One region of the Paraburkholderia sp. 31.1 genome, then DNA from elsewhere that is predicted to be linked to it. Evidence: riboswitches for the same ligand, from Rfam matches in the RefSeq annotation. Region 1 holds a riboswitch; the other holds the start of a gene.
The links. A riboswitch is a leader RNA that binds a small molecule or an ion and turns the genes downstream of it on or off. The one in region 1 is predicted to bind thiamine pyrophosphate.

Region 1 (8,920 bases):
TGCGCATCGACATCGAACGCGCCGGGCGCACGCGGGCTCAGCGCAAGTGCGACGCTCGCCTGGGCGGGTTCGGCGACGAGCTCGTCGATGCGGCGCTCGAAACTGTCGCGTTGCGACCAGTCGCGCAGCTCGCGGCCCGCGACGAACACTTCCGGCGTATAGAGCGTGTGCGCGCCCGCGAGACGCGTCAGCGTTTGCTGACGTTCGGTGAAGCGATGCTGGGAAAAGCGGTCGGTCCAGCCGAGGCTGTTCCAGTAGTCGACGTGCAGCGCGAGCGGCACGATGCCGTGCGCGGCACCGTTGCTTTTCCATTGACTGAGCCAGCGGTCGGCGGGCGGGCAGCTATCGCAGCCCTCGCTGCTGTACAGCTCGACGAGCGCGACGCGGTGCGCGGGGCTGTGCGTGGCGCACAGGGGCCCGGCCGCGTTAGCCGCACTGATGCCAGAACCGCTCAGCAGAAAAAGCGCGAGGCCGACGGCGGGCGTCGAAAAAGTCGTAAAGCGCTGAAGTATCGAGCGATTGTGCGCGGTCGACATGACGTGCTCCGATCGTAATCTGCACGTTTGTCGAGCCGCGCGGCCGGTTATGACAAGCCTCTTTTAATTTTTTTTCCGGCATGGGATGAGCCAGCCAAAGCTCGCCCGCGACTCAGTCGTAACTGACCACCACCGTCACGCGCGTGTCCGTATCGGTGCGCTTCGCGTTCAGCGACAGCACGCCGCCCGCGCGATCGACCGCGTAGTGGCCGTCGCGGGCCGTCGCGACGCGCCCGGTGCCATCGACGAACCGCGCCGCCACCAGATCGCGCGACTGCGTGCCGCCGTTCACTTCGAGCGCGACATCGGCCCCGCTGACGACGCCCGGCGGCGCGCTGAACGTCACCGTGCGCGAAAAGCGCTGACCCGCCACGCTCGCGCTACCGACGCCGACGCCAGGGGGCGCCGTATCCACGCTGATCTGCATCGGCGGTGCAACGATCATCCCCACGAACCGGATCACGCCGCCCGTCACCGTCGATGCCGCCGGCGCCGCCAGCGGCGCGGCAAGCAATGCCACCACCGCGACTGTGCGACCGAACGTTCGCCACCGCCTGCTTTCCGCTTTCATGTGCACCTCTTTGTCAATCGGCGCGAGTCGCCTCGCGCCATTCACGCGCCATCCCGCGAATCGCTTCGCCGGAGTGCGGCCTTCGCTGCACTTTGTTTAACGGCAATCCTCTGACTGGCTTGAACGCAATGCGGACCACACCGCTTTCTTCTCGCACCGCACAAAAAACGGTCAATCGACGGGCGCGACGTCGCAAACGGAGCTGCGTGAGACAGCGTGCTAACATCAAACTTTCGTCTCGCTGCTGCCGCGCGGCCTCACGCTTTGTCGCCCGGCACCTCTCGATCGCTCTTCCCCAACACTTGGTCGTTTTGCCCGTGACTTCTCTGCGTCGTCCGACTTTCCGTGCTCTCGCCCGCTTGCGCCCATGCCGCGCAGGCGAGTGCGCGCGCGCGGACGTCGCGTCGCACGGCCCCGGCGAGACGTCCCGAACGGTCCCGCTTCACGCCGCCCGGCGCCCTCGCTGACGCAGCCCGCCAATACCCAGGGCCGCGTCGCCGGGCACCGGGCTCTCCCATTCGTCCACTCATCCGCCGACCACCCCATGGGTCGTTGCACGCGGCCATCCATGACCGCCTTATCCGGAGTCCTGATGATGAAGAAGATCAAAACCTGCTACCTGACCGAACTCGACGTGAGCCGCCTCGAGAAATACGCGGCCACCGACGCCAAGTTGCAGCACATGCTCGACGATGTGCTCGAACGCGCGGTGATCGTCGACTCGCACGACATCCCCGCCGACGTCGTCACGATGAACTCGCAAGCGACGCTGATCGACACGGCGAGCGGCGAACAGATGACGTGGACCGTCGTCTATCCGCCCAACGCCGATTTCGCGCAAGGGCGCCTGAATGTGTTCTCGCCGGCTGGCCTCGCGCTGCTCGGCGCGCGCCGCGGCGAGAGCGTCCGCTTCACGCCACCCAGCGGCGATCAGAAAGTGCTCAAGCTCGACAAAATCCTGTATCAGCCTGAAGCCGCCGACGATTTTTCACTGTAAGGCGGCCGTTCCCTCGCTGTAAGTTGCCCTGTCTGATGCGGTCTCGAATCAAGCATAGGAGATGTCTGGTTTCATCCGGACCAGTTTTTTTGAGTCATTCAGACAGGTTGCCAAACCGCGGGCGGCCGGTGTATCGTGTGCGCTGCTAACGCGGGGGTCCTGCGTAGCGCGGAGCTGGAGGTCCGTGTTGCGTGGGTGAGAAATACCCTTTGAACCTGATCTGGATAATGCCAGCGCAGGGAAGCGTACGGATTTCGCTCCAGCCTCAAGGGCCTCACCTCTCCGCGATTTCCGACTACTTCCATCTCGGTCTCCTGCTTAGCCGCCCCACTTTGTACGGAGACTTACATGAACGCCAATCCGAAGTTTATTTCCGCCGAAGCCCACGTGGACGAGGCCGCCGTCGCGCCGTTGCCGAATTCGCGCAAGGTCTACGCGACCGGCTCGCGCCCGGACATCCGCGTGCCGATGCGCGAAATCTCGCAGGCCGACACGCCCGACAGCTTCGGCGGCGAAAAGAATCCGCCGATCTACGTGTACGACACGTCGGGCCCCTACTCCGACCCGGACGCGGAGATCGACATCCGCGCGGGTCTGCCCGCACTGCGCGAGGCGTGGATCGAGGAGCGCGGCGACACCGAGCCGCTGACCGGTCTGTCGAGCAGCTTCAGCCGCGAGCGCGCCGCCGATCCGGCCACCGCGCAGCTGCGTTTTCCGGGACTGCATCGCACGCCGCGCCGCGCGATCGCCGGCAGGAACGTGACGCAGATGCACTACGCGAAGCAAGGCCTCATCACGCCGGAAATGGAATACATCGCGATTCGCGAAAACCAGCGCCGTGCCGAGTACCTCGAGACCCTGAAGACGAGCGGCCCGAACGGCGCGAAGCTCGCCGCGATGATGGGCCGTCAGCACCCCGGCCAGGCATTCGGCGCGAGCGCGTTCGGTCCGAACGGCCTCACCGAAATCACCGCGGAATTCGTGCGCGAGGAAATCGCGCGCGGCCGGGCGATCATCCCGAACAACATCAATCACCCGGAAAGCGAGCCGATGATCATCGGCCGCAACTTCCTCGTGAAGGTCAATGCGAACATCGGCAACTCGGCGGTGACATCGTCGATCGGCGAGGAAGTCGACAAGATGACGTGGGCGATCCGCTGGGGCGGCGACACGGTGATGGATCTGTCGACCGGCAAGCACATTCATGAAACGCGCGAATGGATCATCCGCAACAGCCCGGTGCCGATCGGCACGGTGCCGATCTATCAGGCGCTCGAAAAGGTCAACGGCAAGGCTGAAGATCTCACCTGGGAAATCTTCCGCGACACGCTGATCGAGCAGGCCGAGCAGGGCGTCGACTACTTCACGATCCACGCGGGCGTGCGTCTGCAATATGTGCCGCTCACGGCGAACCGGATGACCGGCATCGTGTCGCGCGGCGGCTCGATCATGGCGAAGTGGTGTCTCGCGCATCACAAGGAAAGCTTCCTGTACGAGCATTTCGAAGAGATCTGCGAAATCATGAAGGCCTACGACGTGGCCTTCTCGCTCGGCGACGGCCTGCGTCCCGGCTCGATCTACGACGCGAACGACGAAGCGCAACTGGGCGAGCTGAAGACGCTCGGCGAACTCACGCAGATCGCGTGGAAGCACGACGTGCAGGTGATGATCGAAGGTCCGGGCCATGTGCCGATGCAGCTGATCAAGGAAAACATGGACCTGCAGCTCGACTGGTGCGACGAAGCGCCGTTCTACACGCTCGGGCCGCTGACCACCGACATCGCGCCGGGCTACGACCACATCACGTCGGGCATTGGCGCCGCGATGATCGGCTGGTTCGGCACCGCGATGCTGTGCTACGTGACGCCGAAGGAACACCTCGGTCTGCCGAACAAGGACGACGTGAAGACCGGCATCATCACGTACAAGCTCGCCGCGCATGCCGCCGATCTCGCGAAGGGTCATCCGGGTGCGCAGGTGCGCGACAACGCGCTGTCGAAGGCGCGCTTCGAATTCCGCTGGGAAGACCAGTTCAATCTCGGTCTCGACCCGGACAAGGCGCGCGAATTCCACGACGAAACGCTGCCGAAGGATTCGGCCAAGGTCGCGCATTTCTGCTCGATGTGCGGCCCGCACTTCTGCTCGATGAAGATCACCCAGGACGTACGCGAGTTCGCCGCGCAACAAGGCGTCACCGACGACGAAGCGCTGAAGAAAGGCATGGAAGTAAAGTCGATCGAGTTCATGAAGCAAGGCGCGGAGATTTATCAGCGGCAATAAGCGGGTTGCGCGATTCGCGCTAACCAGCACTGCAGTATCGAAGCCCGCCGGCATGGCGGGCTTTTTTATTCCACCGCATCGAGCAGGCACGTTGCGTGCTGAGAGAAGGAAACATCTGTTTCCAACAACGAGCGGAGTCAGCATCATGAAATCGATCCGTCATCTCGGTACTCGTCTTGGTACGGTCGCAGCCGCCCTTTCACTTGTCGCGGGTCTCGCGGCATGCGGCGACATGTCCCCACGCACACGCGATACCGCGATCGGCGCGGGTGTCGGCGGCGCGGCCGGCGCGGCGATCGGCGGCAGCGGCTTGTCGACGTTGGGCGGCGCGGCGGTAGGCGGCGTCATCGGTAACCAGGTCGGCAAGTGAGCGTTGCATCCGATGACGTGTCTAACGATTCATACAGGACAGCAAACGATTTTTTCGGACCACGATCCGGACTGCCAACAGCGGCGGATGCCGTGCGCCCTCGTCCCGACAACGCGCGTGGAAATAGGCTGAAATATGCGGTTGCGGTTTTGCCACAGCGCTGCCGCGGCAAGAGCGTAAGCTCCTCATAACGACGTCGCGCAAGGCGGCATCGGTTCATCGAGGAGCGCGCCATGAAGTCCCGCGTCGTCACCCATCTTTGCGTGGTGCGTCTCTCGACGCCACGCGATTCGTCCAGTTTTTCCGCGAGGTTCACGCGGCCCGCCACCGCGATTTGCGTGCTCGCCTCGAGTCTCTTTTTTGCAGGCTGCTATTACCCCGCCGGCTACTATCCCGCCGGCTATTACCCGTCGTACTATTCGACCGCGCCCGCGACCACAGCCGACCAAACCGCGCCGGCGACCGATCAACAGCAGCCGCCTCAAGCCCAGGCGCAAATGCAGGTCGCACCGCAAGACATGCCGCCCGGTTATGCGGTCCCCGCGCCCGTGTATGCGGCGCCGCCGGTTTATCCCGCCTACTATCCGCCGCCGCCTTATCCCGCTTATTACGGCTACCCCGCCTACTACGGACCGTCGATTGCGATCGGCATTGGCGGTTATTGGGGCGGCCATTGGGGCGGTCATGGGGGCGGCCACTCGCATTGACCTGTCCTCTTTCGTCGCGGAGCGTGCACGCGCCGGCACTTCAACTGCCGGCGCGCGCGCTTCTTCATGAGTCGTTTTTCCGCGCGTATCGCCCTCCACCGCGCATACCCCGCCCGTACTTTCCCGGCTTGACGCGCCGGTAAGGCGCTCTATCCTTGGAAGGTTTCATGCAGCACCCGCTTAAATCGGGCGACGCCGCTTTGTCGAGGCCACTTGCGAGCGTCCGCCGAATCAGAGCGACGCGCCGTCACGCGCAATCCCCCGCGTCGAATTACACAACAACGAAGGAGACGTGATGTTTCATCAACTACTCACTCCGGTTGGCAATTCGCTTTTTCCGTCGTTCATCGTCGCCGCGCTGCCGATCATCGCCGTGCTCGCGCTGCTCGGCTGGGCGCGCAGGCCCGCGTGGCAAGCGTCGCTCGCGGGACTGATCATCGGTTTGATCGTGGCGATTTTCGTCTGGCAGTTTCCGGTCGGGCTCGCGTTCAACTCGGTCGCGGCTGGCGTCGTGTTCGCGATCTGGCCAGTGATGTGGATCGTGTTCACCGCGATCCTGCTGTACAACATCGCGCAGCGCTCGGGACGCTTCGAGGCCTTTCGCCTGTGGATGATCGACAACCTGCCGAACGACCGGCGCATCGTGCTCGTCGTGGTCGGCTTTTCGTTCGGCGCGCTGCTCGAGGGAATTTCGGGTTTCGGCACGCCGGTCGCGATCACGAGCTCGCTGCTGATCATGCTCGGCTTTCCGACGCTCGAAGCGCTGACCTTCACGCTGATCTTCAACACCGCGCCGGTCGCGTTCGGCGCGCTCGGCGTGCCGATCACGGTGCTCGGCGCGGTCACGCATCTGCCGTCCGATGTGCTCGGCAAGATGGTCGGGCGGCAATTGCCTTTCTTCGCGGTCCTGCTGCCCTTCTATGTGATCGCCGTGTACGCGGGCTTTCGCAACATGCTGCGGATCTGGCCGGTGCTGCTGGTCTCGGGCCTGAGCTTCGCGCTGACCCAGTTCGTCGTCTCGAACTTCATCAACTACAGCCTGACCGACGTGCTGTCGTCGCTGGTTTCGCTGATCCTCACCGTTGCGTTCCTGCGCGTCTGGAAACCCGCCGTCGATCCGAAATTCGCGATCAACGTCGATCGCATCAGCGAGGTGCGCGGCAAGATCGGCGGCGTACAGGGCTGGTATCCGTGGATCATCGTGTCGGTCGTCGTGATCATCTGGACGATCGCGAGGATCTTCACGATCGGCGACATCAAGTTGTCGTGGCCCGGTCTCGACAAGGCCGTGTTCATCACGCTCTACAACACGCCGTACGGCGCGGTCTGGGACTTCCAGCCGCTCGCGACCGGTACCGCGATCCTCGTCGCCGCGCTCATCACGGCGTTCGTCGTACGGCTCTCGCCCGCCGAGTTCGGCAAGGCGATCTCCGATACGTGGGTGCAAACGCGCATCGCGATCCTGACCGTGGCAACGATCGTCGGCCTCGCTTACCTGATGAACTACTCGGGACTCACCTACACGCTCGGTCTCGGCGTTGCGTCGGTCGGGCCGCTGTTTCCGCTCGTGTCGGCGTTCCTCGGCTGGGTGGCGGTGTTCCTGTCGGGCAGCGATACGTCGGGCAATGCGCTGTTCGGCAATCTGCAGGTGGTCGCGGCCAAACAGCTCAATCTGAATCCGGTGCTGATGGCGGCGACCAACTCGTCGGGCGGCGTGATGGGCAAGATGATCTCGCCGCAGAACATCGCGACCGGCGTCGCGACCACCGAGTTGAAGGGCAAGGAAGGCGTCGTGTTCGCCAAGACCTTCAAACATTCGATTCTGCTGACGGTGCTGCTTGGTGTGCTCGTCTGGGCGCAGCAGAACGTCCTGCCATGGATGATTCCGCATTGAGGTCGCGCCAGTAACGGCGCAATGCAATTCACATCTTTTCGGACGGCCGCCCGCGCATCGCGGGCGCCGTGTCCGATCCCATCCCCACTCCCGTTCCGCCGATCGCAATTTTTCTCACATATCGGCGAGAATTGCTCGTTTGGCGCGCGCCCTCGCAGCGCTTACCATCGACCTCATCGGACGCGGCGGTCTCCCGGATCTTGCCGTTTCATCCTGTACTGAAACGATTCGCGCGATCGCACTGTTACGATGAGCTGGCGTCCCGACTCAACTGCGCGCGGCGCCATTCCAATGAAAACCAGAAACCTGCTGCAACTGCTGATCCTCGCTGCCCTGTGGGGCGCATCGTTCCTGTTCATCCGCGTCGGCGTGACCGACTTCGGCGTCGCGCCGCTGATGGCGCTGCGCGTCGGCATCGGCGCCCTCTTTCTCGCGATCGTGCTGATCGCGCGACGGCCGCTGCAACAGTCCGCCACCGTGTTGCGCACGCACGCAGTGCCGCTGCTCGTGGTCGGTATCGTCAATTCGGCGGCACCGTTCTGCCTGTTCGCGTATGCCGAGCTGACACTGTCGGCGGGCGTCACGTCGGTGATCAATGCGTGCGCGCCGCTGTGGGGCGCGCTGGTCGGCTTCCTGTGGCTGCGCGACCGGCTCAGCGCACTGCGCACGCTCGGTCTCGTGGTCGGCTTTCTCGGCGTGCTGATGCTCGTGTGGGATCAGATCGCGGCGCCGGCCGGCTCGGCCGCCTCGCCGCTGAGCGTCGCGCTCGCGGCCGGCGCCGCGCTCGGCGCCACGCTGCTCTACGGCATCGCCGCCAACTACACGAAGCGTCACCTGACTGGCGTCGACGCGCTGACCGTCGCGACCGGCACGATGATCGGCGCGACGATCGTGCTGCTGCCGCTCGCGGTCATCTACTGGCCCGCCGCGCCGATCTCGCTGCGCGCATGGGGCGCGGTGATCGCGCTCGGCGTCGCCTGTACCGGCATCGCGTACATGCTTTTCTTCCATCTGATCGCGGTCGCCGGGCCGACGCGCGCGATCACCGTGACCTTCGTGATTCCGATCTTCGGCATTCTGTGGGGCGCGTTGTTTCTCGGCGAGACGGTGTCGCCCGGCATGCTCGAAGGGTGCGCGGTGATTCTGGTCGGCACCGCGTTGGCGACCGGCGTAGTCAAGCGCTTGCCGTGGATGGGGACGCGGCGCGCGGATACCTGAGCGCACGGAGTCAATCGGCAACCGCGCCGGGTCGCGGCTTGCCGATCCGGTCACGTTAGATTGGCTCACGCGCGCGCCCTTCGCGCGTCAAATGCATAGTCAAAAAAAACCGCCCGGATTTCTCCGGGCGGTTTCGTCGAACCGGCGGCGTCGGCCGCGAGGCTCCCGTATCAGTGCAGCTGGTCGGCCATCAGGCTCATGATCTGCTTGGCCTGCGAGCTTTCGTCGAGTTGCCCCTTGTCGTCGACCACGGCCACGCGGGTCTGGTTCGGCGTCACGGCGCGCACGTTCACGCGATACTGCTTGGCGACCTTCTCCTTCTTGCCGTGGAAGACCTGGCTCCAGAA
Region 2 (8,920 bases), on a different contig from region 1:
CGGGAAAGCATCGTCGGCGCGGGTCTCGTCGCCATCGCGCCACGCGAGCGCGAGCACCAGCGCGTCGTGCGGATCGAAACCGCAGTCGAGGAACGCGGCAAGCGCGGGAATCCAGTCTTCCGCCAGATGGCCTTCGAGGCCGTACTTCTCGCCGCCCAGATGCAGCGTCGCGCGGTTTTCCGCGGCGACGATCACGCCCGCACCCCGCGTCAGCCAGCGCGCGATCTGCTCGCCGTGCGGCTGTGCGTCGGCGGTCACGATCAGGTCGCCACCGTTCGGTTCGTCGGGTGCGATCAGGCAGATGCGCCACGGCGCGTGCGTCGGCGGCCAGTCGCCGAGACGTGCGCGGATGCGCTCGGCGGCTTCGATGAGTTCGTCGGCCGTCGGCCAGAACAGATCGCGGTCCTTCAGCGTCAACGACTGAGTCATGCGGCACCTCCATCCTGATGCCAGAACGGCATGCCGACCACCGGCGTGCTCGCGTGCGCGCTCTCGCGCTCGGCCATCGGGCCCGCGAGATACGCTTGCCGACCCGCCTCGACGCCCAGCGCGAACGCGCGCGCCATCGCGTCGGGGTGCGTCGCCTGCGACACGGCCGTGTTCAGCAGCACGCCGTCGAAGCCCCACTCCATCACCTGGGCCGCATGCGACGGCACGCCGAGCCCGGCGTCGACGATCAGCGGCACGTCCGGCAGCCGCTCACGCAACACGCGCAGCCCGTATGGATTGATCACGCCCTTGCCGGTGCCGATCGGCGCGCCCCACGGCATCAGCGCCTCGCAGCCGGCGTCGAGCAGACGGCGGCCGATCACCAGATCTTCGGTGCAGTACGGCAGCACCTTGAAGCCATCCTTGACGAGCCGCGCGGCGGCTTCGATCAGGCCGACCGGGTCGGGCTGCAGTGTGTAGTCGTCGCCGATCAGTTCGAGCTTGATCCACTCGGTCTCGAAGATTTCGCGCGCCATGTGCGCGGTCGTCACCGCTTCACCGACGCTCAGGCAACCCGCCGTGTTCGGCAAGAGCGGCACGCCATGGCGCTTGAGCAGATCGAAGAAGCCGGCTTCGGCGTGGCCCTCGTTCATCTGACGGCGCAGCGCGACCGTCACCATGCCGGGGCGCGCGGCGTCGATCGAATCGGACAGCGATTGCAGCGACGGATAGCGCGATGTGCCGAGCAGCACGCGGCTTGCAAAAGTTTGACCGTATAGCGTCAGCGCGTCGGCGGTCTCGTGAGAAGTCATTTGCATCATCCTGGTTTGCCCTCGCGGCTAGAACCGACCGCGTTGCGGCAATGGGTTTTCGGCGACGGTTGTTGCGTTCGGTAAGCGAGAGGCTGGCGCGGTCGCGCTCAGCCGCCCGCGACCGGCTGCACGACGTCGAGCCGGTCGCCCGTTTGCAACGCGCGCGCCGCATGCTGCGCACGCGCGACGAAATCGCCGTTGAGCGCGACCGCGAACGGCGGACGCGCGCCAAAGGCGGCGAGCGCATCGGCGACAGTCGCGCCCTCGGGCAGCGACAACGGCTTCTGATTGATATGAATGTCCATGGTGTTCGAATACGGTTCAATCGATGGCGCAAGCGGCATCGCGCGCGGCACGTTGGCCGCTACGCCCGGGCCGGCTCGCGCGCGAAATGCTGCTGGAACAGCTCGCTCCAGCGTGAGTCGCGCCGCCAGCCGGCGAATGCGTCGGCATCACCGACGCGGCCGTCGAGCAGCGCGCTCGCGAAGCGCACGGCTTCGTCGGCGACTTCGGGCGCGATCATGTAGCCGTGCCGGTACAGGCCGTTCACGCGCAGCGTGCGCGCGCCGTCCCACAGCAGCGCGGGGCGATGATCGGGCAAGGTCGGCCGGCACTGCGAATTCAGCTCGAGAATGCGCGCCTCGCCGAAGCCCGGGTGCACCGAAAACGCCGCGCTCAGCAACTCGAGCGCCGAACGCACGCTGACGGGCGACATGTCCTCGCCCTCCACCTCGGTCGCGCCGATCACGTAGAGGCCGTTCTGCTTCGGCGCGATATACAGCGGGTAACGCGGATGCAGTAGCCGCACCGGGCGCGTCAGCAGCAGGTGAGGCGCATGCACGCGCGCAACTTCGCCGCGGATGCCGCGCAGCGTCGGCAGCACCGGCTTCGCGCCGAGCCCGCGGCAATCGATGGTGATGCCGGCCTCGGGCAGCGACGCGTCGTCGATCGGCGTGTTCCAGTGCGTGTCGACGCCGCGCTCGGCAAGCCCGGCCGCGAGCGCGGACAGCACCTGGCGGTTGTCGAGCTGGCCTTCTCGCGGCAGCAGCCAGCCTTGACTGAAGCGGCCGGCCAACGCGGGTTCGGCGGCGTCGAGCTGCGCGCCCGCCAACGCGACGAAGCCGCCGTCGAGCAACTCGGCCGGCGCGTTCGCACGCACGCGCCGCTCGAATAGCGGCGCCTCGGTGCGATCCGCGTGATGCCAGACGACGAGCGTGCCGTTGCGCTGGAAAAACACCGGCTCCGGCAGTTCGGCAAGCACGCGCGGCCAGCTTTCGAGCGAACTCGCGCCAAGCCGGGTGATCAGCGGCTCGGCGCTCGCGGCCTCTGCCAGCGGCGCGAGCATCGCGGCGGCGACCCACGCGGCAGCCTGCGAACCGGCGGCATCGCCGCGCTCGTAGAGCGCCACGCGATGCCCGTCGCCAGCGAGGCGCCACGCGACCAGGCGGCCGCACAGGCCGCCGCCGAGCACGGCGAAATCGGGTCGGGCGGGACGGTTCATCGCGCGCGCTCCGTTCGACTGCGGTGGGCAAAACCAAAACGGCACGGCTCGCCCGAGGCGGCGTGACGAAGGGAAAAATGCATGTCTGAAGAATAGGCGGTCATCGAGTCCTTTCCGTACGGCCAAAACGCACGTACCCAGGACGAAACCGGCGGGTGAAGCCGGCCGGTCACGACGTGCACATGTGAGCTGCGCTCGCCGCCCGGCGGGGAATGGAAGACGGTTGCTTCCGGAAACTTCCCGCGCCGGTATTACCCGGATCGGGTGCAAAGGGTCTCTCTCAGCCTCGCCGCCCCGGCATGAAAGTCATGCCGCCTGTGGGCGAAGCACCCCTGTTTCGTCGCAGGTCATTAGACCATAAAAGGCGCGGCGCCCGCAAACCAGCGCGCCGCGGTCGCCACCCGAATTTTGATCTGGCACCGTCTATCGAGATGCCGGTGCGAAGCGGCCCGGCGCTCTGGCACAATGCCGTGACCGGTGCCGCAAAAACGCGGCGCGCGCGGCGCTCGTGGCCGCATGCGTGGCGGCGGCACCGCAGCGGATGCCGGCCCCGAAAATTAATTTTCGCTTAAGGGCGTCACGCCAGAATCGGGCGCCCGTCCGGACTCGCGTTCATCGAGCGTGATGGCGCGATGCCCGGCCAGGTATCGCAGACCCGCGGCAGCCACGCCCTCGCAAAGAGGCCTGCTGTTCGCGGGATCGCCCGACATGGGTCAACCAGATCGGACCCGTACGCCGGAATGGCACTTCGGGTCAGCACTTCATCAGGATGCTCATGACACCACATACTTCCGCCAGCCCCGCGCTGCCGCCCGACGAAAAGGTCTCCGCGTGGACCCTGATCAAGCCCTACTGGGTTTCCGAGGAACGAGGCATCGCGTGGGGGCTGCTCGTCACGATCATCGTGATGAACCTGCTCGTCGTCTGGATCAACGTGCGCCTGAATAGCTGGAGCAGGGACTTCTACAACGCGCTGCAGGCGAAGAACGTCCACGACTTCCCGCACCTGCTGATGATCTTTACCGGACTCGCGTTCGGTTTCATCATCCTCGCCGTGTATGGACGCTATCTGCGCCAGATGCTCGGCTTCCGCTGGCGCCAGTGGCTGACCACCCGCTACCTGAACGAGTGGCTCGACGACAGCGCGTTCTACCGCATCGAGCGCGACCGCCTCGCCGACAACCCCGACCAGCGGATCAGCGACGACCTGCAGTCGTTCGCGACCACCACGCTGTCGCTAACGCTCGATCTGCTGTCGACCGTCGTCACGCTCGTGTCGTTCATCACGATCCTGTGGTCGCTCGCGGGCGCGTTGAGCATCTCGCTCGGCGGCATGCCGCTGCAGATCCCCGGCTACATGGTGTGGGCCGCCGCGCTGTATGCGGTCGTCGGCTCGCTCGTCACGCAGAAGGTCGGCCATCCGCTCGTGTCGATCAACTATCAGGCGCAGAAAGTCGAGGCCGATTTCCGTTTCGGCTTGATCCGGCTGCGTGAGAACGCCGAGCAGATCGCGTTCTACAACGGCATGGAAACCGAGAAGACGAACGCGCGCACGCTGTTCGGCCGCATCCGCGACAACTGGTGGCAGGTGATGAAGTACACGAAGCGCCTGACCTTCGTGCTGAGCTTCTACGGCCAGATCGCGATCATTTTCCCGATCGTCGTCGCCTCGCCGCGCTACTTCGCGGGCGCGTTCACGTTCGGCGTGCTGATGCAGATTTCGAGCGCGTTCGGCACGGTCAGCGATTCGTTCTCGTGGTTCATCAACAGTTATACGAGCCTCGTCGAATGGCGCGCGACCGTGAACCGGTTGCGCGAATTCAAGCGCGTCGTGCATTCGCCGCGTCTGAAGGAATCGGTGTCGCCGGCCACGGAACATGGCGGCATCAATCTGCATTTCGTCGACAGCAACACGCTTACCACCGACAGCCTCCAGCTCGCGCTGCCCAATGGCAACCCACTGTCGCGCATCCGCGATATCGCGATCCGGCCGGGCTCGCGCTGGCTCGTGCGCGGTCCGTCGGGCGCCGGCAAGAGCACGCTGATGCGCGCGCTCGCGGGCCTGTGGCCGTTCGGCGACGGCTCGATCGACGCACCGGTCAACGCGCGCATGATGTTCATCCCGCAGGTCAGCTACATGCCGATCGGCACGCTGAAGGCGGCGCTCGCGTATCCGTCGGCGGCGGACACCTATGGCGACGACGAATGCCGCGACGCGCTCATCACCTGCCATCTGTCGGAATACTCGGACCGTCTGCAGGAAACGGCGCACTGGACTCGCGTGCTGTCGCCGGGTGAGCAGCAGCGCTTCGCCGCCGCGCGCGTGCTGCTGCACAAGCCGGACTACCTGTTCCTCGACGAAGCGACCAGCGCGCTCGACGCGGAAAACGAGTCGCGGCTCTATCGGCTGTTCACCGAGCGGTTGCCGAAGGCTGCGATCGTCAGCGTCGCGCATCGCGAATCGCTCGCCGCGTTCCATGACGAAACGCTCGACGTCGAGCGTTCTGTCGAAGCGGTAGCGGCGTGAGCGACGCGAGCGGCGCTCACGTCAGCGAAGCGCACGGCACCGCCGCTCGCGTCGTGCTGATCACCGGCGCCGGTTCCGGCATCGGCGCGGCGCTCGCACGGCGCCTCGCGGCGCGGCATACGTCGTTGATGCTGCACGCGCGCGGCGCAGACGACGCCTCCCGTCGACGGCTCGTGCAGGTTGCCGCCGACTGCACGGCAAGCGGCGCACACTGCGCGACCGTGTTCGGCGACCTCGCCGAGCGCGGCGCGGCGGAGCACGTGATCCATCAGACGCTGGCGAGCTTCGGCGCACTCGATCAACTGGTCGCGAACGCCGGCCATGCGCAGCGCCAAACGCTGGCCGCGCTCGATCCCGACACCTTCGGCGCCGCCTTCGCCGCGATGCCAGCAGCCTTCGCCGCGCTCGTGCGGCGCGCGATGCCCGCGCTCGAAACATCGAAGCGCGGTCGCGTGGTCGCCTTGAGTTCGTTCGTCGCGCATCGCTATCGCGCGGATGCGCCATTCGCCGCGACGGCGGCCGCGAAAGCGGCACTCGAAGCGCTTGCGAAAACGGCGGCCGCGGAGCTCGCGCCGCTCGGCGTGACCGTCAATTGCGTGGCGCCGGGCTACACGCGCAAGGATCGCGGCCCAAGCGCCGACAACGCGGCCGTGTGGGCGCACGCCGCCGAAGCCACGCCGCTCGGTCATGTTGCCGAACCGGACGACGTCGCCGCGCTGATCGCATTCCTGCTGTCCGACGCGGCACGCCACATCACCGGCCAGGTGATTCACATCGATGGCGGCTTGACGCTCGGTTAAGCCTCGCCTGCGCGCCGGCACCTCCGGGCGCAACATCCGGAAAGACACGAGAAGAATTCGAAAGCATTTGCGGAGCGCGCAAGCTGTTCCGCGCTTTGAAAATGCCTGCGAGCAGCGACGATAGTCGTACGGGCCGCGCCATGCGCCGGCCGTCGTTGATGTCAGTCACGTCTTTCATCGCAACCGCTCTTCGGACTCCTCGCCCATGTCATTCGCTCGCCGTGTTTCACCTTTGCTCCCGTCTTTGCTCCCGCGCATCGCGCTCGCCTGCGGCGCGGCGCTGCTGCTCACGAACGCCGTCGATGCCGCGCAAACGACCGGGCCGGACCAACCCGCCGATATCTGCGCGGCGCTCACGCACATCGTCGATGCGAGCGATTTCCGGCGACTGCCGGGCGAGGCCGCCGCGCAACTGCCGGGCGTCTCCCATCCCGACGATTGCCGCGCCAGCACGCACGCGTACGACTGCCACTGGCGCGCGCACTGGCAAGCCGACGGCGTCATCAACGATCCGCTCGAAGAACTCGGCGCCGACATCGCCGCCTGCTTTCCGCGCGTCGTGCACGACGTCAACACACCCGTGCGCCAGCATTTCGTCGTGACCACCGACGCCCGTCGCGTGAACGTCACCGCGAGCGTGCAAGGTCAGAACGAACTGCGACTGCGCGTGACGCGCTGAGCGCGCGGCCGAGCTGCTTTTGATGCTCCATCGCATTTCGTGACCGGGATCGGGCGCTGCCTCATGACCTCGTCGCCGACCGTGCGCGCGCCAGCGGCAACCAGGCATTCGCGCCTGTGTCTGGTCGCCTCGCTGATATGCCGGCGTCGTTGCGCCCTCGCCGCCTTCGCCGCGACGCTGACGCTCGCGCTCGACGGCTGCGCCTGGACGCTGGTCCAGGCCGCCGACGCCACCGGCTCCGTCATCCAGGCCGGCTACGCGATCGCGTCGAACTACTCGTCGCCGACCTTCGTCAACGGGCGGCCCGCGGATTTGCAGCACCTCTGCATCGAAGTGAACCCGACGGTGTCGGTCGGCGATTTCGTGCCGGCGCTGCAGCTCGCGCTCGAGCGGCGCGGTATTCGTTCGGACGTCTACAATCCGGGCACCTCGCCGGCCGGCTGCGAAGCGCGGCTCGTCTACGACGCCGCGATCGACTATGGCCGCCGCTCGTTCAGCGACGAATCGATCCAGTACCTGTCGATCATCGATCTGACGCTGATCCAGAGCGGCCGCATTCTGGTCACCGCGCGCTATCAGACCGGCGGCCTGAACACCGACCGTTTTTCGTCGGCCTCGGTCAAGCTCGGCGGGCTGATCGAGCGGATGGTGGTCGATCGGACCGATTTCCCGCGTCAAGCGCAGCAACAGCAGACCCTGCAAACCTCGCAGGCCTTCCCGCCGCCCCACTGAGTGCTCGCGGCTTTGCTTTCGCTTGCAGCGCCTTACACGGGAAAGGATTGGAAAGCGGTATACGCTTTGCGCGGCCCGTGCGCATCACTAAGATGACCTGAATGAACCAGACCATCCTGATCGTCGATGACGATCCCGTCGTACGCGAGCTCGTCAGCGAATATCTGCACGGCCGCGGCTTCAAGGTCGCCACGCTGGAAAATGGCTTGGCGTTGCAGCGCAGATTGCAGCAGGAGCGTCCCGCGCTCGTCGTGCTCGACATCATGATGCCGGAGCTCGACGGCATCAGCGCGCTGCGCGCCTTGCGTGTCGCCGGCGACGACATTCCCGTGATCCTGCTGACCGCGCGCGCCGATCCGATCGATCGCGTGATCGGCCTCGAACTCGGCGCCGACGATTATCTCGGCAAGCCTTTCGAACCGAGCGAACTCGTCGCGCGGATTCGCACCGTGCTGCGGCGTCGCGGCTCGATCGCGCCGGGCGCGCCCGAACAGCGCGCGCCCTATCATTTCGGCCGCTTCGAAGTGAACTTCCCCGCGCGCGAACTGCGCCGCGACGGCGAACGCATCACGCTGCGTTCGAGCGAATTCGCGATGCTGAAGGTGTTCGTCACGCACGCGATGACCGTGCTCACGCGTGCGCAGCTGCTCGAAAAACTGCACGGCAATAGCGAAGCGCATCGCAACCGCAGTCTCGACGTATCGATCTGGCGCTTGCGTCGATTGATCGAAGTGGACCCGTCGGAACCGCGCTACGTGCAGACGGTGTGGGGACGCGGCTACGTGTTCGTGCCGGACGGCGAGATCGGCGCGGCCGAACGCGGGCTTGCGCCGCCGCTCGGTTAGCGGCGCCTGATGGTCGAAGCCGGTTGATGCGGCCCACGCGTCGCACGTAACGCGCAGCGCGGTGTCGCGCGCACCGCGCTGACCCGGCTGACGGTCAAAACGTCAGCACACTCAGAAACATCCTCTGCAGCCAGCCCATCGTCGTCGCATCGTTGACCATGCCGAGGCCCGCCTGCTCGATGCGCGCGTTCGCGACCTTGCTCGACGCGACGTAATTGCCTGCTTCGATGTCCTTGGGATTGACGATGCCCGAGAGTCGAAGACGGTCGCGGGTCCCGCTCATCGCGATCACCTTCTCGCCTGACACGACGAGATTGCCGCCCGACACCGTGCCGATCACGGTGACGGCTAGCGTGCCCGTCATGTCGCTGATGTCGCTCAGATTGCCCTGCCCTTTTGCCCTGCCCTTTGTAGTCGGTGCTGGCAGAGCCGATGTTGAACAGTTTGGCGAGTCGCGCGGCGGCATTCGTCGATTGATCCGCGGCAGTCGAGGTGATGCTGCTCGTGCGGTTCGCCGACGCGCTCGCGCTGTTGTTGCCGCTATACGATACCGACAGCCGGATCGTCAGCACGTCGCCGACGTGCTGCGCGCGCG

Region 2: linked by a shared signal. The riboswitch ahead of F6X37_RS23405 (FAD-dependent oxidoreductase) and the one ahead of thiC (phosphomethylpyrimidine synthase ThiC) in region 1 are both predicted to bind thiamine pyrophosphate.

The regions. Positions count from the first base shown of each region.
Region 1 is NZ_VZQN01000008.1:185,640-194,559, reverse strand. It holds gene F6X37_RS08120 (DUF1223 domain-containing protein) at 1-536, opposite strand, end outside; gene F6X37_RS08115 (hypothetical protein) at 649-1,107, opposite strand; gene F6X37_RS08110 (GreA/GreB family elongation factor) at 1,700-2,104, shown strand; TPP riboswitch at 2,247-2,364, shown strand; gene thiC (phosphomethylpyrimidine synthase ThiC) at 2,453-4,384, shown strand; gene F6X37_RS08100 (glycine zipper 2TM domain-containing protein) at 4,530-4,754, shown strand; gene F6X37_RS08095 (hypothetical protein) at 4,988-5,461, shown strand; gene F6X37_RS08090 (L-lactate permease) at 5,757-7,355, shown strand; gene F6X37_RS08085 (DMT family transporter) at 7,647-8,573, shown strand; gene bamC (outer membrane protein assembly factor BamC) at 8,744-8,920, opposite strand, start outside.
Region 2 is NZ_VZQN01000031.1:52,102-61,021, forward strand. It holds gene thiE (thiamine phosphate synthase) at 1-429, opposite strand, end outside; gene F6X37_RS23395 (thiazole synthase) at 426-1,241, opposite strand; gene thiS (sulfur carrier protein ThiS) at 1,349-1,546, opposite strand; gene F6X37_RS23405 (FAD-dependent oxidoreductase) at 1,606-2,742, opposite strand; TPP riboswitch at 2,963-3,086, opposite strand; gene F6X37_RS23410 (ABC transporter ATP-binding protein/permease) at 3,518-5,269, shown strand; gene F6X37_RS23415 (SDR family NAD(P)-dependent oxidoreductase) at 5,266-6,069, shown strand; gene F6X37_RS23420 (hypothetical protein) at 6,275-6,748, shown strand; gene F6X37_RS23425 (hypothetical protein) at 6,812-7,480, shown strand; gene F6X37_RS23430 (response regulator) at 7,582-8,325, shown strand; partial or broken gene F6X37_RS23435 (flagellar basal body L-ring protein FlgH) at 8,420-8,920, opposite strand, start outside.